4 regions of the Ruegeria sp. CG4 genome follow, and region 1 is predicted to be linked to each of the others. Evidence: riboswitches for the same ligand, from Rfam matches in the RefSeq annotation. Region 1 holds a riboswitch; each other region holds the start of a gene.

What was found. A riboswitch is a leader RNA that binds a small molecule or an ion and turns the genes downstream of it on or off. The one in region 1 is predicted to bind cobalamin.
Region 2: linked by a shared signal. The riboswitch ahead of ACR0J2_RS17435 (DUF4198 domain-containing protein) and the one ahead of ACR0J2_RS09115 (DUF1636 family protein) in region 1 are both predicted to bind cobalamin.
Region 3: linked by a shared signal. The riboswitch ahead of ACR0J2_RS18125 (CbtB domain-containing protein) and the one ahead of ACR0J2_RS09115 (DUF1636 family protein) in region 1 are both predicted to bind cobalamin.
Region 4: linked by a shared signal. The riboswitch ahead of ACR0J2_RS14740 (hypothetical protein) and the one ahead of ACR0J2_RS09115 (DUF1636 family protein) in region 1 are both predicted to bind cobalamin.

What each region holds. Positions count from the first base shown of each region.
Region 1 is NZ_JBQFRB010000002.1:540,064-547,691, reverse strand. Features, by position in the region: gene tcuB (tricarballylate utilization 4Fe-4S protein TcuB) at 1-533, shown strand, start outside; gene ACR0J2_RS09130 (iron ABC transporter permease) at 588-1,595, opposite strand; gene ACR0J2_RS09125 (ABC transporter substrate-binding protein) at 1,597-2,544, opposite strand; gene ACR0J2_RS09120 (ABC transporter ATP-binding protein) at 2,563-3,348, opposite strand; gene ACR0J2_RS09115 (DUF1636 family protein) at 3,345-3,701, opposite strand; cobalamin riboswitch at 3,803-4,005, opposite strand; gene ACR0J2_RS09110 (Mur ligase family protein) at 4,116-5,852, opposite strand; gene cphA (cyanophycin synthetase) at 5,868-7,628, opposite strand, start outside.
Region 2 is NZ_JBQFRB010000007.1:132,720-140,347, reverse strand. Features, by position in the region: gene ACR0J2_RS17455 (pyridoxal phosphate-dependent decarboxylase family protein) at 1-1,074, opposite strand, end outside; gene ACR0J2_RS17450 (fumarylacetoacetate hydrolase family protein) at 1,285-1,983, shown strand; gene ACR0J2_RS17445 (winged helix-turn-helix domain-containing protein) at 1,987-3,201, opposite strand; gene ACR0J2_RS17440 (LacI family DNA-binding transcriptional regulator) at 3,206-4,231, opposite strand; cobalamin riboswitch at 4,590-4,789, shown strand; gene ACR0J2_RS17435 (DUF4198 domain-containing protein) at 4,919-5,704, shown strand; gene cbiM (cobalt transporter CbiM) at 5,711-6,322, shown strand; gene ACR0J2_RS17425 (cobalt ABC transporter permease) at 6,319-6,900, shown strand; gene cbiQ (cobalt ECF transporter T component CbiQ) at 6,900-7,628, shown strand, end outside.
Region 3 is NZ_JBQFRB010000008.1:7,781-15,408, reverse strand. Features, by position in the region: gene ACR0J2_RS18155 (DUF411 domain-containing protein) at 407-679, shown strand; gene ACR0J2_RS18150 (GDCCVxC domain-containing (seleno)protein) at 891-1,109, opposite strand; gene ACR0J2_RS18145 (hypothetical protein) at 1,114-1,545, opposite strand; gene ACR0J2_RS18140 (MerR family transcriptional regulator) at 1,583-2,002, shown strand; gene ACR0J2_RS18135 (transglutaminase-like cysteine peptidase) at 2,351-2,974, shown strand; gene ACR0J2_RS18130 (DUF1636 family protein) at 4,108-4,443, shown strand; cobalamin riboswitch at 4,625-4,840, shown strand; gene ACR0J2_RS18125 (CbtB domain-containing protein) at 4,875-5,045, shown strand; gene ACR0J2_RS18120 (CbtA family protein) at 5,050-5,748, shown strand; gene ACR0J2_RS18115 (hypothetical protein) at 5,815-6,318, shown strand; gene ACR0J2_RS18110 (transglutaminase-like cysteine peptidase) at 6,522-7,130, shown strand.
Region 4 is NZ_JBQFRB010000005.1:169,810-177,437, forward strand. Features, by position in the region: gene ACR0J2_RS14725 (YbaB/EbfC family nucleoid-associated protein) at 48-392, opposite strand; gene ACR0J2_RS14730 (DNA polymerase III subunit gamma/tau) at 488-2,248, opposite strand; gene ACR0J2_RS14735 (phosphatase domain-containing protein) at 2,419-2,922, shown strand; gene ACR0J2_RS14740 (hypothetical protein) at 2,924-3,331, opposite strand; cobalamin riboswitch at 3,419-3,639, opposite strand; gene ACR0J2_RS14745 (alpha/beta hydrolase family protein) at 3,805-4,713, shown strand; RNA gene ffs (signal recognition particle sRNA small type) at 4,713-4,811, opposite strand; gene ACR0J2_RS14755 (bifunctional 2',3'-cyclic-nucleotide 2'-phosphodiesterase/3'-nucleotidase) at 4,851-6,731, opposite strand; gene nudC (NAD(+) diphosphatase) at 6,909-7,628, shown strand, end outside.

The sequences.
Region 1 (7,628 bases):
TCAAACGCGCCGGGACGATGCAGGATCTTGCCGCCGGCCACGGCGAAGGCTGCAATTTCGAAGATGAAGACCGGTTCAGCCACGCCCGCCGACACGTGCATCAGGCGATCATGTATGGGTTCCTGCTTTGCTTTGCCTCAACCTCGGTTGCGACAGCGATGCATTACGGCTTTGGCCTGCATGCACCCTACGGATTCTGGTCATTACCCAAGCTGCTTGGCGTCTCAGGCGGTATCCTGTTGACCATCGGCTGTGGCGGCATGGTCATGTTGAAGCAGAAATCGGATCGTGACCTTGGCGACACCTCCGCGTGGGACGGAGAAATGGGCTTTATCCTGCTGCTGGGGTTTGTTGGCCTCAGCGGCCTTGTCCTCTACGTGCTCGGCTCGACCACAGTGATGCCCGCACTTCTGGCCATCCATCTGGGATCGGTTCTGACCTTCTTCCTGCTGATGCCCTATACCAAGATGGCACATGGGTTCTATCGCCTCGCCGCACTTGTCAGAGATGCACAGAGGAAGCGCGGCACATAAATGGTTCGCACCAGCCGCTGCTTGCGTCCTGGGTGGAAGGTGGAAAGGGTCCGGTCAGCGGGCTCTGGTCCTGAACAGGAGCAGGAACACGAACGCCGATCCGATTGAGGTTGTCACGATCCCGACAGGCAATTCCTGCGGGGCCAGCAACAAACGGCTGATAATATCCGAGCCCGTCAGCAAAGCCGCGCCGACGAGAGCTGCGGTCGGCAGCAGATGGCCATGCAGCGGCCCCGCGATTCCGCGGGCGATGTGAGGGACCATCAGACCGACGAAACCGATGACACCAGCGACCGAGACGAACACCGCCGTTGCCAGCGCCGCAACAAAGAACATGCTGAACCGCAGTCCGCGCACGGGTACGCCGAGGGTTGAGGCAGTAAGATCGCCGGTCAGCAGCGCGTCGAGCCAGCGGCTGCGGTAGAGAGAAAAGCTCAGGATCAAAAGCAGGCCTGCGCAGACCAGCGGAAACGTCTCCCAGCGGGCCAGGCCCAGACCGCCCAGCATCCAGAAAATCACGGAATGCGCGGCGCGGCTGTCGCCTGCAAAAATCAGGTAATTGGTGATGGCCGAGAACAGGAACGAAACCGCAAGCCCGGCCAGGATCAGTTTTTCGGGCGCGCTTGTGCGTAAACCGTGAACCAGCGCCAGCACGATGCCCGACGCCACAAGCCCGCCGCAGAACGCGGCCAACGGCAGGGTCCAAAAGCCCAGCACGTCGCCGGTCACGGTGATCACAAACACGGCGCCGGCCGCCGCACCCGAGGACAGGCCGAACAGGAACGGATCAGCAAGATCGTTGCGCGTTGTGGTTTGCAGGACCACGCCGACGATGCCCAACCCGGCGCCGATTACGGCCGCGAACAGGGCGCGCGGCAGGCGCAAATCAAACACGATCCGGTGCAAAGGCGACATGTCCCCGTCACTCAGACCGGTTCCCAGCAAGACAGCGGTGAACGTGTCGGAAACCGGAATGGATGTGGTGCCGTAGATGGTTGAGATCAGCAAAAGGGCGGCCAGAACGACCGCCCCCAGCAGAAGTGTCAGGCCAAGTCGGCCCATATCAGTTGAGATCCGGATGCATGGCCTGCGCCATTTTCAGGATCGCCTCGATATTTGCCGGTCCGGGGGTCAGTTCCTCGTACCGCAGGCCAATCCAGGCCTCGTTCTTGACGGCATCGGTCTGGGACATCACCGGATGCTCCTGCAGAAATTTGAAGGTATCCTCGGCGCCGTTGCCGGTCTGGTAATCCAGCAGCACCAGAAATTCGGGGTTGGCGGCCGCCACCGTTTCCCACGAGGTGCGGCCCCAGCTTGTATCCATGTCATGGGTCACGTTTTCACCGCCCGCTGCGGAAATCATCGCATCGGGAATGGCAAACTTGCCCGCGGTGAAGGGCGCATCAGCGGGACCATCTAGAAGGAAAACGCGCGGTTTGGGCAGATCGGCGGTCCGGGTTTCGATCTCGGTCAGTTCTTCTTTCCAACCATCAACCAGTTCCTTCGCCTTGTCTTCGACCTGCATGACCTGGCCCAGGCGCAGAACGTCATCAAACAGCAGGTTCATGCTGGCTTCGGGGCGGTCCTTGTCCAGATGCACGCAGCTTTCGGACAGGATCAAGGTCTTGATGCCAAAGGGTTCCAGCGTGTCAGGAGTCACGTCTCCGCCCGGCTTCATCCCGTAATACCAGCCCGCGAAGAACATATCGGGTTCGACGGCCACAAGGTTCTCGACCGTTGGGTATTTGGGCGCAAGCTCGGGAATGTCGCCGCGCAGCGTATCGAATTCCGGGCTGGTCTTGTACCATCCGGTGATGCCGGTCAGCCCGACGATCTTGTCCTGCAGACCCAGCGCAAAGGCCATATCGGTCATGTTCATATCGTGCACGACAATCCGCTCGGGTGCAGTTTCAAAAACCAGCGGCTTGCCGCAATTGTCGACGGCAATTTCTTGTGCCGACGCACCGCCTGCCAGGGCTGTGGCCAGGACCACCGACCAGATCTGTTTCATTCAAAGATGCTCCTAGGGTTAGTTTGAGACCGAGGTTTTTCGGATATCCAGCGCCGGAATCACGCGGCCCTCATGGTGAAAGTACAGGTAGTCGACGCCAAAGGTTTCCCGGACCTGGTCCGAGGTCAGCACATCGGCCACGGGACCAAAGCCCGTGAGCCGCGCGGATTTCATCATGGCCACATGGGTGGCAAACTCAGGGATCATGACGAGGTCGTGGACGATCATGACCACCGTGATGCCCAACTCGGCAACCAGCGACAGCATCCGCCCCTTGGCGTCGGGATCCAGATGGTTTGTCGGTTCGTCCAGAAACAAAAGCGAAGGGTTCTGTGCCAGAGCGCGCGCGATATGCGCGCGTTGACGTTCGCCCCCGGAAAGTACGCCCATTCGTTTTTCCGCCAGATCACTCAGACCTGTCAGGTTCAAAACCCTGTCCAGTTCGGCGGCGTGGCCCTCTTTCGACCGGTCAGCCCGGATCGGGATTTGCCCCAAGGCCACATATTCCCGCAAAGACAATCTGCTATCCGGCAGCTCGTGCTGGCTGACAACAGCGATCATTCGGGCGCGCTGGTTGGCGGGCATGTGTTTCAGGGTGCGCCCATTGATCAAAACGTCGCCCAGCGCCAGTTCGGCTGTGCCGCACAACAGGTTCAGAAGCGTCGTCTTCCCGGCCCCGTTCGGCCCGGCAATTGCAAGGATTGCGCCTTCTTCCAGTTCAAAAGACGCCGCTTGCAGCAGAACATCACCATTCAGCGCATAGTATTCGACGTCACGCACGGCAAGAAATGCAGAGGTCGTCATGAAGGCTCCTCCAAAATCATTCGGGGCAAACGGGAAAGGGTTTTGTCAAAAAGCGCGCTCGGCCTGTCGGACGCGCAGGTCCATCCATCGGCACTGTTCTGATATTGCAATGCGAATTCGGCCAAGGCCGCGATGTCATGCGGGGTCCGGATGTCGCCGAACAGGTATTGGGCTTTGCCGGTGGCCTGAAACCCAACAGTTGTCGGCTGCGCACACCCGGCCATGCAATCGACCGTGCGAATGGCAAACCCGGACGGCAGCGCATCTGACAACGAAGAGCGTATTTTGTCCGCAGACAAATCACCGTTGCATGCCGAACAGATCAGGAGAATATGATCAGTGGCGTCTGACATGGTCCGCTCCACTTGTTGCCAAGCGCGGACAGAAGGTGCTGATCATGTAAACACGTGACTGACGTGCCATCTAAGCCTCCTTCCAGGGCGCCCCGCCCCGGGTTGGTTGAACACTGATGGCAGGTCTCCTGACTCGCGGGTCCTTGCTTGGCCTTCCTTCCCGGCCCATTCGGCCAGTGGGTGTTTGGCGTCGCTCACCGCTTACAGTTGCGGGGGCAGTTACGGACTTGGCCTTCAGGGCCGCACCGTATTCCCTTTTCATCCCTCGGGTCTTCCTTCGGGAACCATCTTCTAGCTAAGTGCCTCAGACCCGGGCATGCGTCAATACAGAATTATTGGCAGGACAATCGGATGGGCTGGGCAGGGCGGTGCTCGAGTTTCACCGCCCGAGGTCCTCGGATTCAGCGTAGGGGTTCAGTTTTCCAGCAATTTTAAGACTTGCTCGCGCTCGGACAGGACCAGCAACAGGGCAAGATCGCCCGGTTCGATCTGATCCAGTATTGTCCTGCTCGCCTCGGTCGGGGAAGGCGCGCTCAGGATCTGCTCATCCCTAAGACCCTTGTCCATTGCCGCCTGCTTAATCAGCTTTGGAATCTCACCAAGGTTGCGTCCCCGCAGATAGCCCTCAAGCTCGGCAGCGACGACCACATCCGGCTGGAACCGCAAGGCCGTTTGCGTGACATCGATGATGTCCTGATTTGACCGGTCCCCGGCATGGCTTAGCAGTATGAAGCGGCGCTTTGCCGGAAGTCCGGACAAAGCCTCGCACACTGCTGCGACCGAATGTGGGTTATGCGCAAAATCGACAAAGACGCGGGCGCCGTTATGTGAAAACTCGTTGCACCGGCCCGGATTGTCCTTGGCGTCTGGCTTGAAACCGGACAATCCAGCGCGAATGGCCTGCATCGGGATATCCAGTGCGCGGGCCAGACACAGCGCAGTCATTGCATTGAGAATATTGTACCTGGCGGCCCCGCCCATAGCGAGCGGTACATCGTGAACCGAAATCACCGGTTGTTCCGAGAAGCCATCGAAGAACACGATCATCTCGTCCCGCAGGAAGGCACAACAATGTCCTTGCTCGCGGGATTGTTGGATCAGTGCGTTTTTCTGGTCCAGCGAGAACCACCAGATCCTGCAGGACGTGTTCAGCGCCTCATCCCGGACAAAGGGGTCATCCGCGTTCAGGGCCAGAACGCCATCTTTCTTAAGGGTGCGATGCACGGCGAACTTGGCCTGCGCCAACTCCGGAACCGTGTTGACGCCGTACTGACCCAGATGATCATTGGCGACATTTGTGACAGCCGCAGCCGAGGCGGCATGGGTTGGAAGACCCCGGCGCAGGATTCCACCACGGGCAACCTCCAGACAGGCGACTTCAAGCCGCCGGTCGCGCAGCAGCATGCGCGCTCCGCCGGGGCCGGAATAATCACCACGGTCGAGGATGTCGTCGCCGACGCGGACAAACTCTGTCGAGGTCAGCCCGGCAACCTTGCCCGCCGCCCGGGCGATCGCCTCAAGCAGCCGGGTCGTTGTGGTCTTGCCATTGGTTCCGGTGATGAAGGCGACGGGGATGTTGTGCAAGGCGTCCCACTCGACTTCATCAGGCGCAGGCAGAGCGTTCCAGGCCCAGGTCTGGCTTCCGACCCCGTGGCCGATCGAAATCTCGTCGTCGTCACACAGGATATCGACGCCCCGCGCCGAGGCCGCCTGGATCAGGGCGATCAGGGCCGGATTTGCCTCTTTGGCCATGACGTCGCGGACGTTGGCGATCATCTTGTCGAAATCGCCGGGTGTTTCCCCGACCAGCGCCGCGGCACAGAAATGCCATGCGGTCTGGACCGCAAAGATCGCTGAATATAGCTGATCCATCGGCGCTGAAATCGCAAGGTTCACGCCGCCGGTGAATACCCGATATGTCAGCTTTTCTTGGTGCCAGCCGAGCGCATCCAGCACGCGACGTGCATGATGCTGCCACAGCTCAATGACACGCGAAGACTGCTCTTGGTCAAAAAAGACGTCCATGATTGCGCCCGGGTGATCCCAGAGCAACCCGGGCCCGGTCAGCCGGCGCGCATCGTCTACCCGAAACGCGCCACTGGTCGCGCTGGGGATGGTCAGCGCGGTCTCAAGCTCTTCAATTCTGTCCATTCCGGTGCCCTCGGCTCAATCCGCGTCTTCGCTGATTTCGCGGGCCAGACGCACGCCGCGCTCGTCTCGGATCAGGGCCTGATCGCTGTCGAACATGTCCTCGAAAGAGGTCTCAACAGGGGCAGGCTTGCCGATTGCTTCAGCTTCAGGTGCGTCGCCATCCGAATTGAAGTAGATGATCTGTTTCCAGCAGCGGGTGGTGTCGTCGCCGAATATCACCAGCAGATCGCCGGGAGCCGCCATTTCAAGACCCGCCGTCACCGCTTCGACCTCATCAGGGATGATTGTGATCGCCTCATCCGGCGTGCCGCCTGCAATCAACGCCTGCCGCAGCATCTGAGGGATCTCGTCATGCCCGCGTCCGCGACGGCGGTCGTCAGCCTTGCAGATGAAGTGGTCAAAATGACCGGCCAGCGCCGCGCCCGCATCCTCGACGTCCTCGTCACGACGGTCACCGGGCATCGATACGACGCACAGCCTGCGGCCCTTGATCTCCAGCTGATCGGCCAGCGCCGCCATTGCCTTCAGGGCGGCGGGGTTGTGGCCATAATCCAGGATTACCTTGAACGGATGTTCGTCATAAACGTTCATCCGCCCCGGTGCCTGGAAATAGCTGGTGTCAAAGGTCCGCAGCCCGTGGCGGATATTGTCCAGATCAACGCCAAAACTATAGGCCATGGCGGCTGCAAACATGGCGTTCTGCACGTTGAATATCGCCTTGCCTTCCAGTGTCGCCGGGATCAGGTGCGACCAGAGCACGGGGATATGCAGACCGTTGTCGTAGATGGTCAGCATGTCACCGTTCATGCCTTTTTCCAGCACGATGGCCTTGCCGCCTTCCTTGATATGTTCTTTCACAAGACTGTGGCCGGGATTGGTCGTGACATAGAAGATCTGACTTGCCCCGGCATAATCCGCCATCTTCAGGCAGTTGATGTCGTCGGCATTCAGAACGGCCGTATCCGTGGCGCTTTCCACCACGACGCGTTTGACCACGGCAAGCTCTTCGACCGTGTTGATGCCACCCAGCCCCAGATGGTCGGCCGATACGTTCAGACAGGCGGCAACGTTCGAGCGTTGATAGCCCAGGCCCGAACGCACCAGCCCGCCACGCGCGGTCTCCATCACGGCGAAATCGACCATCGGATCGCGCAGCACGATCTGGGCCGACTTGGGCCCGGTCATGTCGCCCTTGACGCTCAGCTTGCCATCCACATAGACCCCGTCGGTCGAGGTCATGCCAACGGTCTTGCCGCTGGTTTTCATGATATGGTTCAACATCCGCGATGTTGTGGTTTTCCCGTTGGTTCCCGTGATTGCCGCAATGGGGATGCGTGTCTTGTCCCCGACCGGGAACAGCATGTCGATCACCCGACCGGCAACATCGCGCGGTTGGCCTTCGGACGGAGCTACGTGCATCCGGAATCCGGGGGCTGCGTTCACCTCGACAATCGCGCCGCCGATATCCTTGTAGGACTTGGTGATGTCGTCGATCAGAAAATCGACACCGCCCACATCCAGCCCAACCGCCATGATGGCGCGTTCAGCCATGTCGCGGTTGTCGGGATGAACCACATCGGTCAGGTCGATGGCCGTGCCGCCTGTGGACAGGTTCGCGGTAGAGCGCAAATAGAAAACCTCGCCCTCCGGCAAAACGGTTTCTTCGGTCACACCGGCGTTTTCCATCAGGCGCTTGGCTTGATTGTCGATCTCCAGCATTGTCAGCACTTTTTCGTGCCCGATGCCCCGGCGCGGATCCTGGTTCACGATGGCGAC
Region 2 (7,628 bases), on a different contig from region 1:
GGTGCGTATCACGAACCACAGTTTCAGCGCGCGGAAGCGACGCCCCAATGGAACGGACCATTCCGAGTAATTGACGATCCCGTCTTTACCATGTGTTTTCAGGTATTCCGGGCTGATAGCCAGCGTTTGGACCAGATCGTCGGGGTTCTTCAGGAAATGCGCGCAGCAGTCGAACTGTACCCCCAGCCACTTGTGGGGGTTGAAGACGATGCTGTCAGCCTGTTCGATCCCGGGCCAGTAGTGCCGGTATTCGGGGCAGATCATGGCCGACCCGGCCCAGGCTGCATCGACATGGGAATAGAGGTCGTATTTGGCGGCGATTTCTAAGCAACGATCCACAGGATCGGTTGCCCCGACGCCGGTTCCGCCGACGCACAAAATGACGCCCGCAGGCTGCAAACCAGAGTCTAAATCTGCCTGAATGGCCGCTTCCAGCGCGTCGGGATCCATTCCGCGCCAGTCGCCCTTGATGGGAACACGCACCAAGTTGTCTTCGCCAATTCCGGCAACCCAGATGGCCCTGTCGATTGAGGTGTGAACCTCGGATGAACAATAGATGCGCAGGGGTTTCTGCGCGAACAGCCCCTGTTTGTTGCCCTGCCAGGCCAGTGCCTTTTCCCGCATCGTCAACACGGCGGCCAGCGTCGCCGACGAGGCCGAGTCCTGAATCACACCGGCGAATCCGTCCGGCAAATCCAAAGCCTGCCGCAACCAATCCATCATCCGGGTTTCCATCTCGGTCGCGGCAGGCGAGGTTTGCCACAACATGCATTGCGGTGCGATGGCGCTGGCCAGAAACTCACCCAGAACCGACGGGGCCGAGGCGTTCGAATTGAAATAGGCAAAGAACCGGGGGTGCTGCCAATGGGTGATGCCGGGCAATACGATCTGCTCAAAATCCCGGAAGATGTCTTCCATGGGCTGGGCGGTTTCGGGCGGTTCAGACGGTAACGCATTCAAGACCTCACCCGGTTCGCACCGTGCCCGGACGGGCCTGTCGCCAACGGTTTCGTGATAGTTCTGCGTCCAGTCAGCGACTTTTCGGCCCCATTCCGCGAATTCGTTCCACTGCATGCTGTTCCCCGTGTTTCCGCCTGATCCGGGATGTCCCGGGTGTTTGAATTTCCGGGGCAGTGAGAGTTATCCGGAGCGAAAGGTCAATGCGTCTAAGAAACCCGAAGTCTTGAATGTCAGGTCAAAACAGTGTGCATCCCGGTCGCCAACGTCTTGCCAGTGATGGGAAGACACCTAAGATGCCGGCGATGTTTCAAACTGGGGGCTGTCATGCAGGACAAGCTGTTTTCTCTTCCCGAACCTGTTGCGATACCGGTTGTCGGCGAGCAGGCCGAATATCCGGTGGGCCGGATTTTTTGCGTCGGGCGGAACTATGCGGCCCATGCGGCTGAAATGGGAAATACTGTGGACCGCGAGGCGCCGTTCTATTTCACCAAGTCCGCACCCAACGCCATCCTGACCGGGGCGACCGTGCCATATCCGCCGGGTACCGAAAACTATCATCACGAAATGGAGCTGGCGATTGCAATCGGTAAGCCGGTGTTCCGCGTCAGTCGCGAGCAGGCTTTGGGCGCGGTGTTTGCCTATGGCTGCGCGCTGGACATGACCCGCCGCGATCTGCAAATCCGTGAACGGAACAAACAGCGCCCGTGGGATCTGGGCAAGGATCTGGAAAACGGTGCCGTTTTTGCGCCGCTGACCCGGTCGGAGAGCTGGTCGCCGGACAAAGACAAGCGCATTCATCTGAGCGTCAACGGTGAAGTCCGGCAGGATGCGACCCTGGATGAGCTGATCTGGAAAATAGATGAGATCGTCAGCCATCTTTCAAATTACTATCACCTTCGTCCGGGCGATCTGATCATGACAGGCACCCCGGCCGGTGTCGGTGCGGTACAGGCCGGTGATGTGATTGATGGCGGAATTGACGGTCTTGAATCGATCCACCTAACCCTGTCACAGGCTGAATAGAACCTATTTAGGGTCTTTCAGCCAGCCGTCGGCAAGCTCAACACGATCAAGGCCGGCAAACCTGCGCACCCGGTCCAGCTCGGCCTCCAGACGCCGGGTGCGCGCCTCTGACCAGCGCAACTTTCGCTCGGGCCAGACGGATTGTACCCGCAATTCGCCGCTATCCCTGTGGGCCTTCATGTCGATCCGGCCGATCATCCGATCACCTTCGAGCAAGGGGAAGACATAATAGCCGTAGGTTCTTTTGGGCGCGGGCACAAACACCTCGATCCTGTAGTGAAACCCGAACAGGCGTTCGGCGCGGTTTCGATCCCGCAGCATCGGGTCAAACGGGCTGAGCACGCGAATTCTGCCCGGTGGCGCGGGCAGTTCAGGGGCCTCTTCAACCAAACCCGGGCGGGAAAACACTTTCCTCATACGCCCATCCGCGCAGCTGATTTCGATTTCTTCAATCGCACCGTCTTTCTGGGCCGCGGCGCACCAGTCTTTCGCCTCCGCCGCGCTGACCGTATCCCAGAACGCAGCCAGTTCGCCCGATGTTGCAAACCCCAACCTGTCCAGGGCGGCGTTGCACAGCCAGTCCACCGTTCCTTCGGCATCGCATGGTGCATGACCGGGGCACAGATGAGTTTCTATCACCCGTTCGGTCAGGTCGTAGCGTTTCTGAAAGCCGTCCCGGCCAATGACGGTCAGCGCGCCCGAGCGCCACAAGAACTCCAGCGCGGTTTTTGACGGATGCCAGTCCCACCAGCCGCCCGATCCTTTCTTTTCGTCCTTTCCCACGTCGGACGAGGATACCGGACCGTGATCGCGGATGTGCAGCAGGACCGACGCGAACTGTTGTTCAAACCCATCCCGCCGCCAATTCTTCCAGCGGGCCTTCAACAAATCGGCGTCGCGCTGAAAGCGCAGGTGCCAATGCCGGTAAAACTCCATCGGAATGACGGCGGCGTCATGTGTCCAATGTTCGAACAGCGCCCTGTCCCGTTCATACAGGCGCTTCAGATGTGTGCTGCGATAGGTGGGCCTGCGCGAAAACAGGATCATGTCATGGGCGCGGGCCACGGTGTTGATACTGTCCAGCTGAACAAAACCAAGCCGTCGGATCAGGTCCAGAAGATCCGCGCCCTTTGCGCTGCCCGACGGGGTCTCGGACAGCAAGTGACGATCCATGAACACCGCACGCGCTGTCCGGTTGTCCAGTTTCGGCAGTGCCAAGACTCTAACGCCGCTTCAGTGTGTCGCCGTAGCTGATTTTTGGCGTCAGGGTCACGCGGGTTTCAATCTCGGCTTCCGGGTCGGCCAGCTGTGCCGCGATGATCCCCGCGGCCTGACGGCCGATTTCCAGCCGGCAGGCATCCATGGTTGCCAGTTTGCGGGGCAGACCTTGCAGCAATTCGACATTGTTGAACCCCGCCAGCCCGATTTGACCAGGGATGTCTATCCCCTGATCCAGCAGGTACAACAGTCCGCCAGCGCCGATCATATCATTGGAATAATACAGAAAATCCAGTTCCGGCGACCGTTCCAGCATCGCCTGCGTCATCTCGCGCCCCTTGGCCAGTGCTGAGCCGCCGGAATAGAACTCGCGATCCTCGATCTCGATCCCGTGTTTGCCCAGAACTTCGGTAAAGCCTTCGAAACGTTTGCGCGCGCGGTGGTCCAAAGGCATCTTGGTCCCCATGAAGCCGATATGCTGGTATCCGGCCTTCAGAATGGCCTGCGCCATTTCGCGGCCGGCACGGCGGTGCGAAATGCCGACCATCGCATCCACGGGTTTGCCGTCGGTATCCATGATTTCGACCACCGGAATGCCCGCGGAATCCAGCATCGCCCGGGCCGCTTCCGTGTGTTCCAGACCCGCGATGATCACGCCCGAAGGCCGCCACGAGAGCATCTCGTAAAGGACTTTTTCCTCTTTTTCCGGCAAATAATCGGTTACGCCGACCACTGGCTGCAATTCGGTGTCTTCCAGCACCTGATTGATGCCGGTCAGGACCTCGGGGAAGACCATGTTGGACAGTGACGGGATGATGACAGCGACCAGATTAACCCGGCTGGATGCCAGCGCACCCGCAATTTTGTTGGGCACGTATCCCAGCTCTTTCGCGGCGGCCAGAACCCGTGTTCGGGTCGCATCCGATACATCACCCCGATTGCGCAGGACCCTGCTGACCGTCATTTCGGATACCCCCGACGCTTCCGAGACATCGCGAAGGGTAAGCGGGCGTTTTGTTTCTGTGGTCACGAGGCACCTGCACTGTTGTTTTGTCCGATGGTAGCGTGAACACGGCGGCAAATACAACAACTCTGCTTCTGCATCGAGCGCTGGGCCGGTCGGACCTTTTGTGCATCGGAGCGACCCTACATATTTGCGGCGAGTTCAATTTTACACGCGAGTCAACGCCCGCAGTTTCAGGCCTAAAAATCTCAAGTCCGCGAACTGAACCGACGACTATTGAACGCGGAAAGATATCTAGGAAAATACACACACTCGCGGTGGCGCATACCAAACCGCGTAGCAAGCGCGAACATGCAATTTCTGATTTCGCAAATGGCCCATGCAACGCCGCAATCAATTGTTGACCGTGTCTTACATATTCTGGCATGAACGCGCCATGTTCGGTTCCGGGGACATCCTCGGAAGCAATAGGGAATGCAGTGCGGCACATTTCGCCAACTCTGCAACTGCCCCCGCAACTGTAGGCGGCGAGCGCGGCTGATAATGCCACTGGGATATCCCGGGAAGGTTAGTTTAGCGCTTTGACCCGCAAGTCAGGAGACCTGCCGAACATGCGCCCTTGGAAGGGGCGTTCATCATCGGCGACGGGGTGTGCGCCGGATCTGTTTGCCCGACAAGGCAGATGGCTTCGCGTTCCCCATCGTCAAAGCAGAATTGTGCCGGGGAAGGCGCGACGTGAGAAGGACTCGATTTGTGAAAAAACTGCTGGTGGCTGCAACGGCTGCTTTGGCGATGCCTGCATTGGCGCAGGCCCATTTCCTGCTGGAATATACCGACGACACGATGATCGAACGCCCCGGTGACGTTCCGGTCAAACTGGTTTTCTGGCACCCGTTTGAAGCTGGTCACGTGATGACCCTGGAAAGACCGGAAGAATTCTTTGTAATCCACAACGGTGAAAAAACCGATCTGATGGATACGCTGGAAGAAACCACTTTTGAAGGACCGGACAACATCGCCAAAGCGTTCCTGGGTTCAGTGCCGGTGAAACGCTCGGGTGACTATGTGGTGGTTACAGTTCCTGCGCCTTACTACGAAGAATCAGAGGATATCTATATCCAGCAGATCACCAAGGCTTACCTCAACCGAAACGAACTGCCGACCGACTGGGATCAGCCGCAGGGGCTGGCCACCGAGATTCTGCCGCTGAACAAGCCTTACAACATCATCGCCGGGTCAACCTTTACCGGTCGCGTGTTGAGCGAGGGACAGCCCGTCGCCGGCGCAGAAATCGAAATCGAGTACATCGCCGCAGCACCGGACATGACCGGCACCGGCGCGAAGGACGCCACCGTGTCCCCATTGCCGGGCGGCGCGTTGGTCGCGATTTCGGATGACAACGGATATTTCACTTTTGGTGTGCCAAAAGCCGGGTACTGGGGCTTCGCCGCTTTGGGCGTGGGTCCGGAAACCAAGCATGAAGGCAAAGAGCTGAGCCAGGATGCGGTCATCTGGATCCGCGCCTGGGATCTGGAGTAAGCCTGAATGCACATCGTCGACGGAGCCCTTTCAAACCCTGTCGTGATCGGCGGTGCGGTCGCCGCGGCTGGCGGGATCGCATTGGGCCTGAAATCGCTGGATCTGGATCGCATTCCCACGGCGGGCGTGTTGTCGGCCAGCTTTTTTGTCGCCTCGCTGATCCATGTGCCGATTGGCCCGTCGTCTGTGCATTTGATTCTGAACGGTCTGGCCGGGCTTCTGCTCGGCTGGGCCGCCTTTCCGGCCCTTTTTGTCGGCTTGCTGCTGCAAGCCGTGTTCTTCGGTTTTGGCGGATTGACCGTGCTGGGGATCAACACGGTGAATATCGCCCTTCCGGCGGTGTTGACCTGGATGATCTTTGGTCGTCTGATCGCACGTGGCTCACCTGTTCAGGGGGCGATCTGGGGCGGCATCGGCGGCGCGTTTTCGATCGCCGCCACGACGGCTTTTGTCGCGGTCTCGCTGGCGCTGTCCGGCGATGAGTTCCTGCCCGCTGCCAAGCTTGTCTTTTTCGCCCACATTCCCGTCATGGCTATCGAGGCCGTGCTGACAGGTTTTGCCGTTCTTCTGGCCCGCAAGGTCAAACCGGAACTTTTTGTAAAGGTTGCGTCCACATGAAACAGTTGATCCTTGTTTGTACGCTTGCTCTCGCCCCGCTCCCGGCTCTTGCGCATAAGGTTATTGCAGGCGTTTTTCCGGCAGGCGACGCAATCGAAGGCGAGCTGGGGTTTTCCAATGGCGATATGGCCGCAGACCAGGAGGTCATCGTCTATGGCCCCGACGGCTCTGAACTGGGACGCACAGTAACCGATACGGACGGTTTCTTTCTCTACAGCCCGACCAGAGCGGTGACTCATACATTCAAGGCAGATCTGGGTGCAGGGCACGTCGCCGAAGTTGCCATGCCGGCCGACGAAGTGGCCGAAATCATGGGGGTCGAAGCCGAGCTTTCTGAAACAGCCACGCCGGTCGCATCTGCGGATGGCGCGGCAGCGGTGACTGTGGCCTCGCTCTCGGATGAGGAACGCGCCGCCATCGCCAAAGCGGTGCGCGACGAAACCCGCCCACTGCGGCGCGAGATCGCCGCCTACCGCGAGCACAATGATCTGCAGAACATCTTGGGTGGTATTGGCTATATCATTGGTCTGTTCGGCATCGGCTTTTACCTGGCCGCGCGAAAAAAGATGGCCACCTGATGGCACATGCGCTGGAACCACAGGCCAAAACACTGGCCGAGGCAGGCAAAGCCGCCCATTTCGGGATGATCGGAGACTACGATCCCCGTATGCGCATCGTTTTGGCCTGCATCTTTGCCATCGTCACGGTTGCCCTCAACAGCATTCCGGCGCTGATCGGCGCTTTGTTCGTCTCGCTTGGGTTACTGGTGATGTCACGCTTGCCAGTCGGCCGGACCCTCAAGCGTATGGCCATGATGGACAGCTTCATCATCTTCATGCTGGTGTTGCTGCCATTCTCAATGCCCGGTGACGCGATGTTCACGGTTTTTGGCTTTCCGGCCAGTTGGCAGGGCCTTTGGAAAGCTGTCGAGATTGCACTGACGGCCAACGCGGTCATCCTTGCGCTGATGGTTCTGGTCGGAACGATGGAACCTGTGACGCTTGGACACGCTTTGCACAAGCTGCGCTGCCCCGAGGCGCTTGTGCACCTTTTGATGTTCACCATCCGCTACATCGAGGTGTTGCGGGAAGAATACCTGCGCCTGCGCGGCGCGATGAAGATCCGCGGATTTCGCCCCGGCACAAACTGGCACACCTACCGAAGCTTCGGGTATCTGGTCGGCATGATGCTGGTGCGCGCGATCGAACGGTCAGAGCGGATTCTGGCGGCGATGAAATGCCGGGGGTTTTCCGGGCGTCTTTTGTTGCTGCAGGACTTTAACATGACCCGACGCGATCACATGTTC
Region 3 (7,628 bases), on a different contig from region 1:
CAGAAAAAGAGGAGATCAAGGCTTCCGTTTCCGAGTTGAGTTTGCGCCAGATCATTGTGAGAAATCCCTGCGTCGCCCAGAAAGCCATATCTGATGAGTATCCGAGGGTGACGAATATGGCGGTCCCGTATCTGCGGTCCGCATTAAATCCTACCGGTGCGTTTTTTACATCGGCTTAAGACAAGCTTTCCCAGGAGGGAACATGACAATGAATAACCTGAGCCGCCGCCGCTTGATGCAAGGAGCCGCGGCCCTTGTGGGGAGCGCGGCGCTTCCCGTCTTCGCGAAAACAAGCCCCTCAATCCATGTCCTGAAGGATCCGAATTGTGGGTGCTGCGGATCGTGGATCAAAATCATGCGGGCGGAAGGTTTTGAAGTAGGCGTGGAAAACAGTGCTTGGGAGGCCTTGAACGCTTACAAAACCGCCAATGGGATTCCGGAGGGCATGATGTCATGCCACACGGGCCGCGTGGAAGGCTACATGATCGAAGGACACGTCCCACCCGCTGACATTCGGCGCCTGCTGGGCGAACGCCCGGATGGTGTCGGACTGTCGGTTCCGGGAATGCCTTTCGGCTCACCTGGCATGGGACCGGAAAGCGAACGCGAAGCTTTTGACGTCTTCCTGATCCGCAAGGATGGAACCACAGAGGTGTTCGCCAGCTACCCGGCGGCATGAAGTGCCGGTAGCGCTGGCGAGATCCTGAAAAACACGGCCCTCGCTTCTTCTGCCCGGTTTACGTGACATTCTTCACGGCAAACCAGTTGATCCGCGACTTCGCGCCTGCCTTGTCCTATCGGGCAAGTTCCAGCCTACGGTGAAAAAATACCTGCGTCCGCAAAGCCTGATGACCGGCTTTGCGGACAAAACCGACATCACGGTCGCCGTATCAACCGCAGCATTTGTCGCCCGCCTGAATTGGCGGGCATGGGGCCGATCCGTAGGAACAGTAGACGCAGCAATCGCCGGGAAGTGGCTTCAGGACTTTTCCGCAAGATGTGCATTCGTAGAACCACTGGCACGCATCTGTTGGCATCGTTTCAGGTCTTGAATGTCCACATTCCGGGCAGATGATCGTGCTGACAAGGTTCGGGCGTTCTTCACTCATGGCGTCACATTAAGGTTATCAGGAAATCATTTATTCGGATTTCGTTGAGTACGATAACCCAAGCGATAGTCGTCAACGCAAAACTGCCTGTCAGCCACCATTTGAGGCGGTCGAGTGAACCATGGCGGTACGCGACGATGCCAGAGAGAAGCAGCAGGGCCGTCGAACCGCCGAGCACGCAATAACTCGCGGCGGCGATCTTGCCAAATACGGCCAGCCAGCTCCCTCCCAAGCCAAGTAAAATCAAGGCCATCGGCAAGATGCAGCAGGTCGCAACGCCAAATGCGGTAAACGATCTAAGAAAACTCGCCCCTACAAATTTGCTCATAGTCAGCTTTCTCCGACTTTGACGATCTTGGGCGGAAGCCGGTTCGGCTTCCTCGATTTTTGCTTCGTGCGGTTTGCGAAATTCGACATCATGACCGACAATATGCATCCTGTAGTGGCTACAGGTTCAAGGGAAAGGTCATCACATGATTGCGATTGGCGAAGTGGCGAGATTGACCGGCCTGTCGATCGAGACGATCCGCTACTACGAACGGGAAGGCATAGTCGAGAAAGCCGGTCGAACCGCCTCGGGGCGCCGCGCTTACACGGAACGGGAAATATCCGAGCTCAGATTCATCAAACGCTGCCGCGATCTTGGCTTTACTATTCAGGATGCATGTGCACTTCGCGAATTGTCCAAAGCGCCGGAGCAAGCCTGTCGTGACGCCGAAGGCGTCGCAACAAGACACCTCGACAACGTTAGGTCAAAAATCGCCGCTCTCCAACGGCTGGAGCAAGCATTGGTAGAACTTGTGCAGACCTGTGCTGAAGGAGAAGCAGCATGCCCCCTGCTAACGGCGTTGCTCAACGAGCCTGTCGTCAAAGATGTCATTAGCGGCCATTAATTGCAGCGCCCGGAAAAACCGAAACTGCCTATCCCAGTTTGTGGAGGAGCGGCTTCATTGTCCCAGTATTTCGTAACCTTAAACGATGACGGCCGATCTCTGTTGTATATTTGTTGAATGAGAGAATTGCGATCAGCTTACCCTCTAAGTCGCTCTGTTAGCTATGCCGGACTGGTGATGGCGTGGATGCTCTGATGCTGTCAACTAAGGAAGAAATACCAAAGAATCTGCAAATTTTTGCCGCTTTACCCCTAGAGGCTAAGAAGTTGTTGCAATGCCTCAAAGCACATGAAGGCTTGGAATGAAATACATTGGCCCGGGAAGTTTGGATACCTCAGAGGAACGAGCATGGAGAAGGCAGATATGACAAATCCCACTTTAGTTCAGGGAATGTTATCGAAAAACCTGCTGGGTTATCTCCCAATGATCTGTTTTATATGCAGCTTTTTTGTGTCTGCCGCTACATCGCAAGCCTCTGAGCTTCCCTTGATCAAACTAGATAGAGAAATGCGAGCGCCGTCGGGTGCCAAATCACTATGCAAAGACTACTCGTGGGCGTGCGCGAGCGCTCGTAGTTCTGGTCTGTCCGTGGCACAAGAAAATCAGATCGTTAAAACGATCAACACGCGCGTCAATCGGAGAATCCGTGCCGTTTCGGATCAAAGCCAATATGGGACAAAGGAATACTGGACACTGCCGACGCAAGGGTCAGGAGATTGCGAAGACTTCGCTTTGCAAAAGAAGTTTGAACTTGTGCAGAATGGTTTGGATCCTACGAAGCTACTAATTGCGACTGTCTTGGACACCAATCGCAATGGCCATGCTGTTCTAGTCTATCGCTCGAGTGAAGGCGATTTGGTTCTGGACAATGTTACCAACAGGATCAAAACGTGGAAGGAAACGAGGTATCTTTTCCTAAGAATACAGGACCCACTACACCCTGACCGTTGGGTGCAGGTTTCTAGCGGCTAAACCGTTGGGTAAACATTGGTTGCCTCTCGCAATTGATGTCACGACCTGCATTGTTCTGGGCGCATATTTGAGTTTCGTTGCTCCGTCCGACTCGTCCATCTGCTTGTGTTTGCACCATTGCGTGTGAACGAATTCGATCCGCGCGCCAGATATCTCCGAGGTGTTGTATTGGCCCACCGCTGGGATTCCGCAAGCCATACACGTAGACAATGGGCGCGTTTCCGCAGCGAAACCTTCCATTTGACCTGCTCAGATTGGGGTATCTCCGTCAAGTAAAGGCCACTGGGTCGAGCGCATTACGGCGACGATATCGAACGCCTGATTAGGACGACCATGGAGGCCGTTCATCTACTTTAGGGAAGAACGCAATCATCCCCCAAGGATAAGGGGAAATGCGACGGCTCCGGCACTGCGTCGATGACATTGGAGGAGTTCGAAGACTGGCTGCACCCGGAGATATGCCGTTATCACAACACCCGTCACAGCGGGTTGCGGCGAGCACCGATGGCAGCTTGGGCGATCCTCAGTTCTGGTGACGCAGACAGAAAAGTTTTTGATGCCTAGGCGTTTCGCATCAGCGAACTTTCTTTTGAATGTCGTCAGTTGGCGCGACGCATTCAGTCCCATGATCGGTCGTGGTAACGATCAAGCACGAACCCCGCTATATGTCCCGGATCTGGACTGTAAATGACGATAGAACGAACCTAGTTACGCGCTACAAGAACCTGTCGCGTCCCAGAATTCACCTTGGGAGGCGCGGTGCGCGCGGACCTGAAAATAGGCGTGTAATGGCGAGCCGATCCCGGAGGCAATGCTGTTTCAGATTATTGAAGAACAAAGATGTTTCGCGTGAGCTGTTCCACTTCATCGCCTACCACCTGCTTCAGCTCAATCTCACATAGAAACTTGGAAATCTCTTCGTCTGATGGTTGCTTCTTCGCTCTGCCAAATCCCCGTCTCGCACTCGGTGTATTTGCATAGTTTTAGAGGGCTAGGGCTAATGTGTGCTTGTTGCTCGAGTATAGACTCTTTTCCAGATTTAGAGTCAAAACAGGTATTGAAACCGAGCTAACAACCGACCAGCAAATATGAAATCTCAGATGGAAGTTCTCGATCAAGGATCAGCCTGACGCATGTGCCTGCCTACCCTCACGCTTTGCAGAACCTGCCGCGACGCGGATTCCACCCTTTATAATCAGCTAGCCGCAACGCTGGAGGCATCGGGGGTGCAAGCCGAGTTGCAGCAAGTAGATTGCATGTCCGGTTGTCGCCGACCACAGACGTTGGCGGTGCGACAAAGCGGCAAGACCGCCTATCTGTTCGGAGAGATTACTGCAGTCGATCTTCCGGACATAATGATTTTCATGCGGATGTATGAGGACAGTACTGACGGCGACTTCGCTGACGCCAGGAAGCTAGGTAAGCTACGTTTCAAGGCGATTGCACGTATACCGGCACAAAAAAGATAGCCCACATGCAACTTGCCGGCCAAAACTCCGGTGTGGAGTTTTCAGCTTACAGTTTGTGTTTTTCGACTTAGCCTTCTGCACTTAGCGGCTAAAATCTAAACCAATCCTGCCATTACTTAAGATTAACCGCTGCAGAATGCTATGATGTCGCTTTCGTACTTGACGGAACGCAGCACTATGGAAGAATAAAGGCTTCTACGGTGTCCAAAGGTGCTTACGCACTGGGACTGAAACGGGAATGAGGACGGTGCATTAAACTACTGCACTGAAGCCTTGACCGCCCCCGCGACTGTGAGCGGCGAGCGGCCTTCCAATACCACTGGCGTAATGGCGCCGGGAAGGGGGAAGTCTGCTGTGACCTGCGAGTCAGGAGACCGGCCGTAGAATGGACACAACTTATGCCGTCGGGTGTGACGGTGAGGAGGATTAAAATGACGACAAAAACGATCAAGGCATCCGCCGCTGGCGCATCCTTTCTGCCTGCAGTATTCGCCGTGGTTCTGGGTCTGGGGATCATTACCGTGACTGGCCATGTTCAGGCTTCTGGCCTGCATGACGCGGCTCATGATGTGCGCCACGCAACTGGCTTCCCCTGCCACTAAGACAATGTTCAGTCGTATTCTGACCAGCGGCTTGTTCGCTGGTGCTGCAGCGGGGCTGATTGCCGCCCTTCTGCAGTTGTATTTCGTGCAGCCCGTGCTACTTCACGCCGAGCTCTATGAAGGCGGCGACCTGGTACATTTTGGCGCTGATCCGGTAACTGCGCATCCCGACCTGCCCGGCATGTTCGCCGAGCCGATGCGCGATGGTCTCAGCATTATCTTCACCACGCTTACGTACACTGGTTATGCGCTAGTCCTGGCGGCTTTGATGTCGGTAGCCGAACGTCAGGGGCATGAAATCAACGGCCGCACCGGCCTGCTTTGGGGTCTTGCGGGCTTTGTCGCCTTCCACTTTGCTCCTGGCTTGTCGCTGGCTCCAGAAGTTCCCGGAGTGGCGGCAGCAGATGTCGGAGAGCGTCAGATCTGGTGGACGGTCACCGTTGCCGCAGCCGGCGTGGCCATGTGGCTGATTGCCTTTGGAGGTAACCTGGTAAGCTACCTGATTGCGGCCGTGCTGCTAATGGTACCGCATATTATCGGGGCCCCTGAGCCCGACAGTTTCTCTGGGCCGGTTCCGACCGAGATCGGGGCGCTTTTTGCTGCCCGGGCCTTCGGCATCGGCATGGCCGCCTGGGCACTCTTGGGCAGTTTCACCGGCTACTTCTGGCAGACAGAAGGCAAGCGCGCAGGCGCTGCAGTCTGATCGCGCTCCTCCATTGCTACCCCGCTGGTTACACCGGCGGGGGCTTTCTTTATTGAGGATGACAAGATGTCCCGTTCTCTCGCTCTCTTTGCCATCGGACTTGTCTTTGGCGGCGGTGCTGGCTTTGTGATTGCCGCCAGCAGCGGTAGCACCTTTGAGAGCCATGATCATACTGACCCGGCCCAACATGGCGGCAACATGGAGATGGCAGCGCACGACCACTCCGCGGCCACTAATCTACCTGCCGACAGCGACGCCCCCAGTGTGGCGATCCAGATGATTAAGGATCCTATGGCGGGCTGGAATCTGCGTGTGACACCGCAGAACTTTCGCTTTGCTCCGGAAAATGCTTCCTCGGCTGACGTTCCAGGCGAAGGTCACGCGCATGTTTATATCAACGGCGAAAAGCTGGGCCGCCTTTATGCCAATTGGTTACACCTTCCGTCGCTCCCCGATGGCAATGTTGAGGTAAAAGTTTCTCTCAATGGCAACAGCCACAGCCCTCTGATGGTTGAGGGTGTGCCCGTAGAGGCCAAAGTGACCGTCCAGCCTGACGGCGATGACTCCTGAGTGACATTCCTGGCTGAGAAGACAACTACGTGGGTTCAGCAGGTCAAAGCGGCAAGTACAGCGTGCGTGCGGGTTTTTGCCGCTCTGTATCCAAGAACAGACAAGCTGTTGCAAAGCACCGCAGAACATGAAGGCTTGCGATAGAGTACTCTTGGTCCGGCAGTTGCGGATGCACTGGAAAACTGAGCATGGGGAAGGCAGATATGACAAAACCCACTTTAGCTCAGGAACGGTTTTCGGAAAAGATACCGGTTTATCTATCGATAGCCGGTTTCATATGCAGTTACTTTGTCTCTACCGCTACATTGCAAGCCTCTGAGCTTCCCTTCATCGATCTTGATAGAAAGATTGAAGCGCCGTCGGGGGCCAAATCACTATGCAATGATTACTCTTGGGCGTGCGCGAAAACTCGTAGTTCTGGACTGTCCGAGGCGCAGGAAAAGCAGATCGTTAAAACGATCAACATGCGCGTCAATCGGAGGATTCGCGCCGTTTCGGATCAAAGCCAATATGGTACAAAGGAGTACTGGACCCTGCCGACACATGGATCAGGAGATTGCGAAGACTTCGCTTTGCAAAAGAAGTTTGAACTTGTGCAGAACGGTTTGGATCCTACGAAGCTACTAATTGCAACTGTCTTGGACACCAATCGCAGTGGCCATGCTGTTCTAGTCTATCGCTCGAGTGAAGGCGATTTGGTTCTGGACAATGTTACCAACAGGATCAAAACGTGGAAGGAAACAAAGTATCTATTCCTTCGAATACAGGACCCGATTCACCCTGACCGTTGGGTGCAGATTGCTAACGGCTAAAAGTAAATGTGGCGCGCCACAATAAGCACTGGCCCTTTAACTTCTGGTTCTTTGCGGCGTTCAGTTGAGGTCTCCGCTTTTTCTTTCGATCAGACTTTCACCGTGTAAGTAACCGGCCTGCGGCGGCAACACTGGAAAGCGCGATTTTGGCGCCGTTCACGATGCCCGGTTCGATATGCACTTTCTTTCTCCCAAAGCCTCACCCGGCGCCTAACGGTAGATCTCCTGACTCGCGACTGAACGCTCACGGAAATGGGTCATTTACGGAATTGGCACCATTGAGCTCACCGCGCCGATTCCCCGTCTTATTCCTTTGGCTTGCATCGCCGGAAATCGAAAACATGTAAGCCCAATTGGCCCGAAGCTGCGTATTTGAGCGTCAGGTGGAACAAGAGAATAAGATGTGTAACTTTGGTCATTCGCGGCACCACGCATGAGCTTACGCAGAGCGGACAAAGCTTACATTGAAGCATTGTCCGCGTAATCGCTCTAGATCTC
Region 4 (7,628 bases), on a different contig from region 1:
GGCACCGAAGGGAGCCTCCGGCGGGAGTATTTTGGAAAAGATGAAGATCAGAACGGCAGTTTGATGTCTGCCGGCAGCCCCATGCTTTCAGTCAGCTTGGCCATTTCCGCCTGAGAGCGCTCGGCGGCCTTGGTCTGCGCGTCCTTGATGGCGGCCAGGATCAGGTCCTCGACCACTTCCTTGTCGTCTCCGTTGAAGATCGACGGGTCGATGTCCAGACCTTTGAGTTCGCCCTTGGCGGTGGCGGTGGCCTTGACCAGACCGGCGCCGGATTCGCCGACAACCATGAGGTTGTTCAGTTCTTCCTGCATTTCGGTCATTTTGGTCTGCAGGTCCTGCGCGGATTTCATCATCTTGGCCATATCGCCCAGACCGCCTAAACCTTTGAGCATCGGGTTTCTCCTGTAAATCGATTTGACGCCTAAATACGAAGGGTGACTGCGTGACACAAGGGGCATGGGCATCCTCCTGTATTCCAGGCAGATGTTCAGTCCTCTTCGAACGGGTCCCATTCGTCTTCGACCTCGGGCAGAGCCTCGGTTTCGACCTTGGCGGCGCGCTGTTCCGGGGTTTCGATCCGTTTGATGCGCGCCTTGGGAAACTGCATGAGTACCGCCTGAACCAGCGGGTGCTGCTCGGCCTGTGACCTTAGCGCGAGGTCGGCCGCATCGCGGATCTCGGCGATCGTGGCGGCTTCGCCATCTGCCACGATGGATACGGCCCACCGATTGCCTGTCCAGCGCTGCAGCGCCGTACCCAGCCGTTGGGCAAGGTCTGTCGGGGCATGATCGGTCGGTGTAAATTCGATCCGGCCCGGTGAGTAGGACATCAGCCGCACACCGTTTTCGACCTCGACCAGCAGCTTTACGTCCCGGTTTGTCCGGATCAGTTCGACCACATGTTCGAAGGTCGGATAGCGCGCCAGAGCAGTTTGGACGTCCTGTGCCAGGGCCGCAGTCGGCGCGCCGGCGGGACCGTGTGGAGCGGAAACGTAGGAAGACCTTGCCGATGCCTGAGGTTGTACCGGGGCGTGCGAGGGTACGGCCATGCCTCCACCGGGGCCTCCGTTCGGCGTGGGTGGAGGTGCGTCCTGCAAACGTTTGATCAGTTCTTCCGGGCTTGGCAGGTCGGCCACATGGGTCAACCGAATGACGGCCATTTCCGCTGCCATCATGGCGTTTGGTGCGGCTGAGACCTCTTCGAGCGCTTTCAGCAGCATTTGCCACATGCGGGTCAGGACACGCATCGGCAGGGCTTCGGCCATTTGCTGTCCGCGTGCGCGTTCGTCGGGCGAAACGGTCGGGTCCTCGGCGGCGTCTGGCGTGATTTTGACCACGGACACCCAATGGGTGATTTCGGCCAGATCGCGCAGCACGGCAAGCGGGTCGGCGCCCTCGGCGTACTGAGCGCTTAGCTCTGTCAGCGCCCCCGCCGCGTCGCCCCGCAGGATCATGTCCATCAGGTCCAGGACGCGGCCCCGGTCCGCCAGACCCAACATCGCCCGGACCTGATCGGCACTGGTTTCACCGGCCCCGTGCGAGATCGCCTGATCCAGCAGCGAAGTTGCATCACGCGCCGAACCTTCGGCCGCTCGGGTGATCAGCGCCAGCGCGTCTTCTGCGATCTGGGCGCCCTCGGCGGCGGCGATCTTGTTTAGAAGACCGATCATGTCCTCGGGTTCGATCCTGCGCAGGTCGAAGCGTTGGCAGCGCGACAGGACCGTAACCGGAACCTTGCGGATTTCGGTAGTCGCGAAGATGAATTTCACATGCTCGGGCGGTTCCTCAAGCGTCTTGAGCAGCGCGTTGAACGCGCTGGTCGAGAGCATGTGAACCTCGTCGATGATATAGATCTTGTAGCGTGCGCTGGCGGCACGATAGCGGACGCTGTCTATGATCTCGCGGATGTCGTTCACGCCGGTGCGGCTGGCGGCGTCCATCTCCATCACGTCGACATGGCGGCCTTCCATGATCGCCACGCAATGTTCGCATTGGCCGCAGGGTTCGGTCGTCGGTTTGCCGTCGCCATCGGGGCCGATGCAGTTCATGCCCTTGGCGATGATCCGCGCCGTCGTCGTTTTGCCGGTGCCGCGGATGCCGGTCATGATGAAGGCCTGCGCGATCCGGTCTGCCTCGAACGCGTTTTTCAGGGTGCGCACCATGGCATCCTGACCAACCAGGTCGGCAAAGGTTTCCGGGCGGTATTTGCGGGCAAGAACCTGATAAGCGGGGCTTGGCGTGTCGGTCATTTCTGCTCTGTCGGATTCGTATCAGAAGTGCAGCGTAGAGTGCGCCGCCGCCTGCGTCCACAGCCGGTTCGCGAAATTCATTTGGGAATGCTTCGGGATGCGCGTAAAAATGAAGGCGAAAGCATTTTTGACCGGATTCTTGTGCGTAACGATTAAGGAGGGCGCGTTGCATGTCTCAGATGATTATTCATGCGCTGCAGGTCGGAGGAGGTACTCTGGCCCTGACATCAATGCCGGGGCGTGGGGGTAAATATGTCCAGGACCTGAATGCGATTTCCGACTGGAAGCCCGGTCTTGTCATTTCAATGACGACCGAAGTCGAGATGCTGCAGGACGGCGCGCGTGACTTCGGAACCGACATTCAGGCGCGCGCCTGCCGCTGGGTCCATCTGCCGGTCGAAGATTTCGGTGCACCCCCCGACGCCGTGACCGCGCGCTGGCCCGATGTAAGCGCGGCCGTCCGCCATGCCCTGTCAGGGGGCGGGCGCATTCTGGTGCATTGCCGGGGCGGCTGTGGCCGGTCCGGAATGGTGGTGTTGCGCCTGATGGTCGAATGCGGCGAGCAACCGGGTGCAGCCCTGAAACGGTTGAGGGCGGTGCGGCCCTGTGCGGTTGAAACAGATGCACAACTGGCATGGGCCACGCAATTGATTCCGGCCAGCGCGGACCCGTAGCTTAGGCCGACAAATGTCCGGCCTGGGCCGCCACTTGGCGACCTGCCAGGGCCGAAGCTTCAAGCATGGCGCAGGGCGGGTCCGACAGAATTGCGGACGGCAGCGCACGGAACTCTGCGCAGAACATCATGTCTGCATAATCCTCCAACCTGTCGCCCGGAGTTTCCTCATTCGTTCCGCAAAACACCCGGATTTTGTCTGGCCGCGCGTGGAATCGGGCCATGCACCCTTCGGGGCAATGGGCAAGCTCGCTGCTGCCTTCAATGGCGAATTGCGGGGTTGCGGCCGGGCCGGCGCTTGCCACGGCGCGCGTCAGAGCCCGCGCCATTTGCGCCAGTGCCGGACAGGGTTTGCCGGTGCGCTGGCACACAGTGGCAGAAAATTCGTGTGTCCTTGTCTTCCAGTTCATAATGCGCCCTCCGCGCGCGGCGCGGGGCAAGGATCAGGTGTGACGGGGCTATGCCATCAGGACCTGCCCGGACACCCCGCCCGAGTTTCGGTTTCAGTATCGATGGCAGGTCTCCTGACTTGCGGGTCATCGCTTTGCCGACCTTCCCAGCCTTTCGGCCAGTGGTGTTTCGGCATTGCTCACCGCTTACAGTTGCGGGGGCAGTCTCGGCCTTGGTTCCTTCCGGCAATGCCAGACAGAACCGCACCGTGTTCCCTTTTCATCCCGGCCCCTTAAAGGGCGCGGAAACCATCTCCTCATCGCTAGCGGTTGCCGGGTCCCCGAGTCAAGCGCATTGCGCGGGCCGAGGCATTTGGTCCGATGCGTGGTCGGGAAAGCGGACGTTTGGTCATGTTTGCACCGGGTTGACTTGAGCGGGCGACTGGCCTGACAGATAGGTGAACTGAACTGTTCAGTTGAGAGCGGAGCATGATATGTTGGACATACAGGAACAGGTCTTGACCGAAGACATACGATTTCCCTCCGGGACGGCTATGCTGTCGGGTCGCCTGTACCTGCCTGTTGCAGCGCCTGATATCGTAGTTGTTCTGAACAGCGCGACCGGCGTTCCCCAGGACTATTATCAGCATTTTGCCCGGTGGCTGGCGGAAGAGCAGGGCATTGCCTGTCTGACCTATGATTACCGCGATTTCGGAAAATCGTTATCGGGGCGTCTGAAGGATTCGCGTGTCACCATGTCCGATTGGGCGCTGATCGATATTCCCGCGGCCCGGGCCGAGATGCGACGGCGATTCCCAAGTGCGCGGCAGTGGACCATTGGTCATTCGCTGGGGGGTATGCTTGAGCCATTGCAATCGGATGTGGATCAGATCGACCGGATGATTTGTGTGTGTTCAGGCCTGGTTACGTTGTCGGATCATCCCTGGCCCTACAGGGGGCTGGCCGGAATCTTCTGGTACGGGCATGCGCCTTTTGCAGTTCATATGCTGGGGTATCTGCCCGGCAAGGCCATTGGGTTTGGTTCGGACCTGCCGTCAAAGGTCTACTGGCAATGGCGAAAATGGTGCACCTCGCCGAACAGCTATCTGCCTGAAATTGGCCAAAGCCTGCCCGCAGCGACCTGGCCGCGGGCCGGTGGTCCGGTCGACCTTTTTGCGATTTCGGACGACCAGATGGTGCCTGATAATGCGGTATGGAGGCTGGCCGAGCTATACGGCCCGGACGCCAACCGTCATGTGCTTGAACCAAAGGATTTCGGGCTGAAATCCATTGGCCACATTGGTGTTTTTGCGCGCAAAAACAAAGCGGTCTGGCCGAGGTTGATCGAGTCTACGGAGCAGCAATTCCGTTCCGACCGGAAAGATGTGACGATTGCGGGATGAAGTGAGAGGTTGGACATCGACCCAAGCGGGGCTCGTTGTGGCTGCTTCCTTCCGGACCTGACCAGGTTGGCGAGGCGCTCGCCCGCGCCAACCTCTCAATCGTCGATATAGGGAAGTTGCGCCAGGAAGACAACCCGTCAGAGTGACAGTCTGATCCGCAGAAAGCCTTCCGGGTCATGCCCCAGCACATGCGGATCGTATGCGTCCAGTTCGGAAAGATGCGCCCGTGCTCCCGGCCCGGTTTTCAGAATCGAAGCGTGGCCGGGAAGCCGGACAAGGCTGAAGGGGAAGGGCGCAGATTCAAGCGGGTCGCCCGGTAATCCCCCCGAAAGATAGTCGCGCAGGACGTCCCTGATGGGTAAGGTCGGCATATTGATCTGCCGGGCCTGATGCGCAACAGGGAAGTGTCCGCCGCCGCTGGCCCGGTAACTGTTCAGGGCCACAACGAATTTCTGGGTGGGTTCAATAGGGATTCCATCACAGCAAATCTCGCGAACACGGTTTGCGGCGGGATCGACCAGCATTCCGTAAGAATCAAAACGCGCCGGCTGGGAAAGATCGATCCGATAGGTCAGGCCGAACAGCACATCGAAGTTATGCCCGGCCCGTGTTTCATCGGTCAGAGTGCGGACAGCTCCTTCATCCACCTGATTGAAAATGCCCGCCGACATTTCAAGCCAGTCACGGACCATATCGCCGGTGACAAGCACGGCGCGCAGTTCATTCGGGAAAGAATGAAGATCCGAAACATTGCGTAACCGAACCTTTCCGGGCGGTACATCCGTGTAGGAACGCGGTCCCGCGCGGCCTCCGAACTTGCAGGGCGAAACAGCGGACAACAGTGGAAGCCCCCGTAGGTCTTCGTCCAGATGGAGGTTCAATGCCGCTGCCTGGGCGCTGGCGACCAGCGCGAGGCCCCGATCTGGTGCGCAAAAGCTGAAATAGCTGTGCAGGCTTTGACCGGTGTGGCCCACGGGTCTTGAGGCCAGCGCACGGGTTTCTTCGTGGCCGTAACTGAACAGATGCCGCATTCCGGGGTCTTCGGATACCGCTCCGTTCCCGTGCCGGGAGAGAACAGGCGGCAGCTTAACCTGCTGCCCGACAACCTTCCATCGCCCGGCAGATGTTTTCTGCACATGCAGGTCAATGATGCCAAGATGCGTCCCTGCGACGCCAGGCATGACAACCGGTTTGCTATGTACATGCCCCCGGGTTGCGTCCGTATGATCCAGCCCTTCGTGATCCTTGCCGGGAAGTGTGAGATGCGTATGGCCTGCAACAATGGCGTCGATCCCGTCGATCGCGGCCAGCGGTATGACGGCGTTCTCCAATCCGCGCGCGGGTTCCGAAGGTCCAAGGCCCGAATGCGCCAGCGCGACAATCACATCGCTGCCGTCCGTGCGCAGGGCCTCGACCGTCTTTTGCGCGGCCTCCAGAATATCTTCGAACACCACCACATCCTGAACCCGGTGCGCATTCCATTGCGCCGTTTGCGGCGGCAGGATCGACAAAAGACCCAGACGAAACGGGGTTTCGACGCCGTCAACCAGAAGAGAGCGTTCTAGTATTGCGCGGTCATTCCATTTGGCCCCGGCGGTCAATTGCCGGGCATTGCTGCAAATCACCGGGCACGGTGCGCCGTCCAGAATACGATTCAGCGTCTGCAGGCCAAAGTCGAAATCATGGTTGCCCAGTCCGATTGCGTCATAGCCAAGTTCCCGGAAGGCCTGCATCAACACGTGGTTGTCATCAGTCTGCTCTGCCGCCCAATCGCCAAACGGCGTTCCCTGAAGGGCATCTCCGTTGTCGAACAGGAATACCAGTGCTCCGTCTTTCTGCGCTTCTTCTCTGGCAGCGCGGATCAGACTGGCCGTTCGGGTGAAGCCCCGCGCCGGATCCGGTTCATCGGCGTGATAGTCGAACCCTGTCAGATTCATGTGCAGATCGGTCGTGGCCAAAATCCGAATGCGACCGGCTGAAATATGTTGGCTCTGAGATGAAACAGTGGTCGGGTGCAATTTTCTACTTTGGGCAATTCAATCTAAGCCATGTTCACTAAAAGAATGAGTAAGTGCAAATAACTTGGCGCCGGTGGGACCATTCAGCGGCATTGCCACGTCCCAGTGTTCATGAATTGGCATTGCAACAACTCGGCAGTCGTGGCAGCCCTGTGCGCAACACACTGAGGATATTAAATGAAAAACGCGGAGACAGTGACATTTGGCGGCTCGGGCCTGGATCGCGCAGCGCATCTCCGGGGAGATTCGGACAGGCTGGAACAGATGAAAACTGATCCACGCGCCGAATGCCTGCTGGTCTGGCGTGGCAAGATATTGGTGCAGGGCGAAGATCTGGACCGGCTTGGATTGGTTGCGACGGCACATAGCCTGGTGCGCGAAGGTCCCGGAGGGGTTGTGGAAGCCCCGGTATTTCTGGGCCTTCGTGAAGACGATGCACCGATTTTTGCGGCGGATATATCGGACTGGTCGGCGGATGGGCAGGATTTGTCGGATATCGGTGCTTTTGTAGACCGGTCCGAGCAGCAGCATCCGGACCTGCCGGACGGGTACGTGTTTGCCGAATTGCGCCGGATCATGACGCGGCTGAGCGCCCGCGATGCCGAGCTTGCAGCAGCGGCCAAGGCCGTGATCGGCTGGCATGAAACGCACCGGTTCTGTGCGCGTTGCGGGGCTGCCAGTGAAATTGCACAGGCGGGGTGGCAGCGCAGCTGCCCCACTTGTGGCGGGCAGCATTTTCCGCGCACCGACCCTGTGGTGATCATGCTGATTACCCATGGAAACTCGGTCCTGATGGGCCGGTCTCCGGGTTGGCCCGAAGGCATGTACTCGCTGCTTGCGGGATTTGTCGAACCGGGTGAAACGCTGGAAGCCGCCGTGCGGCGCGAAGTAATGGAA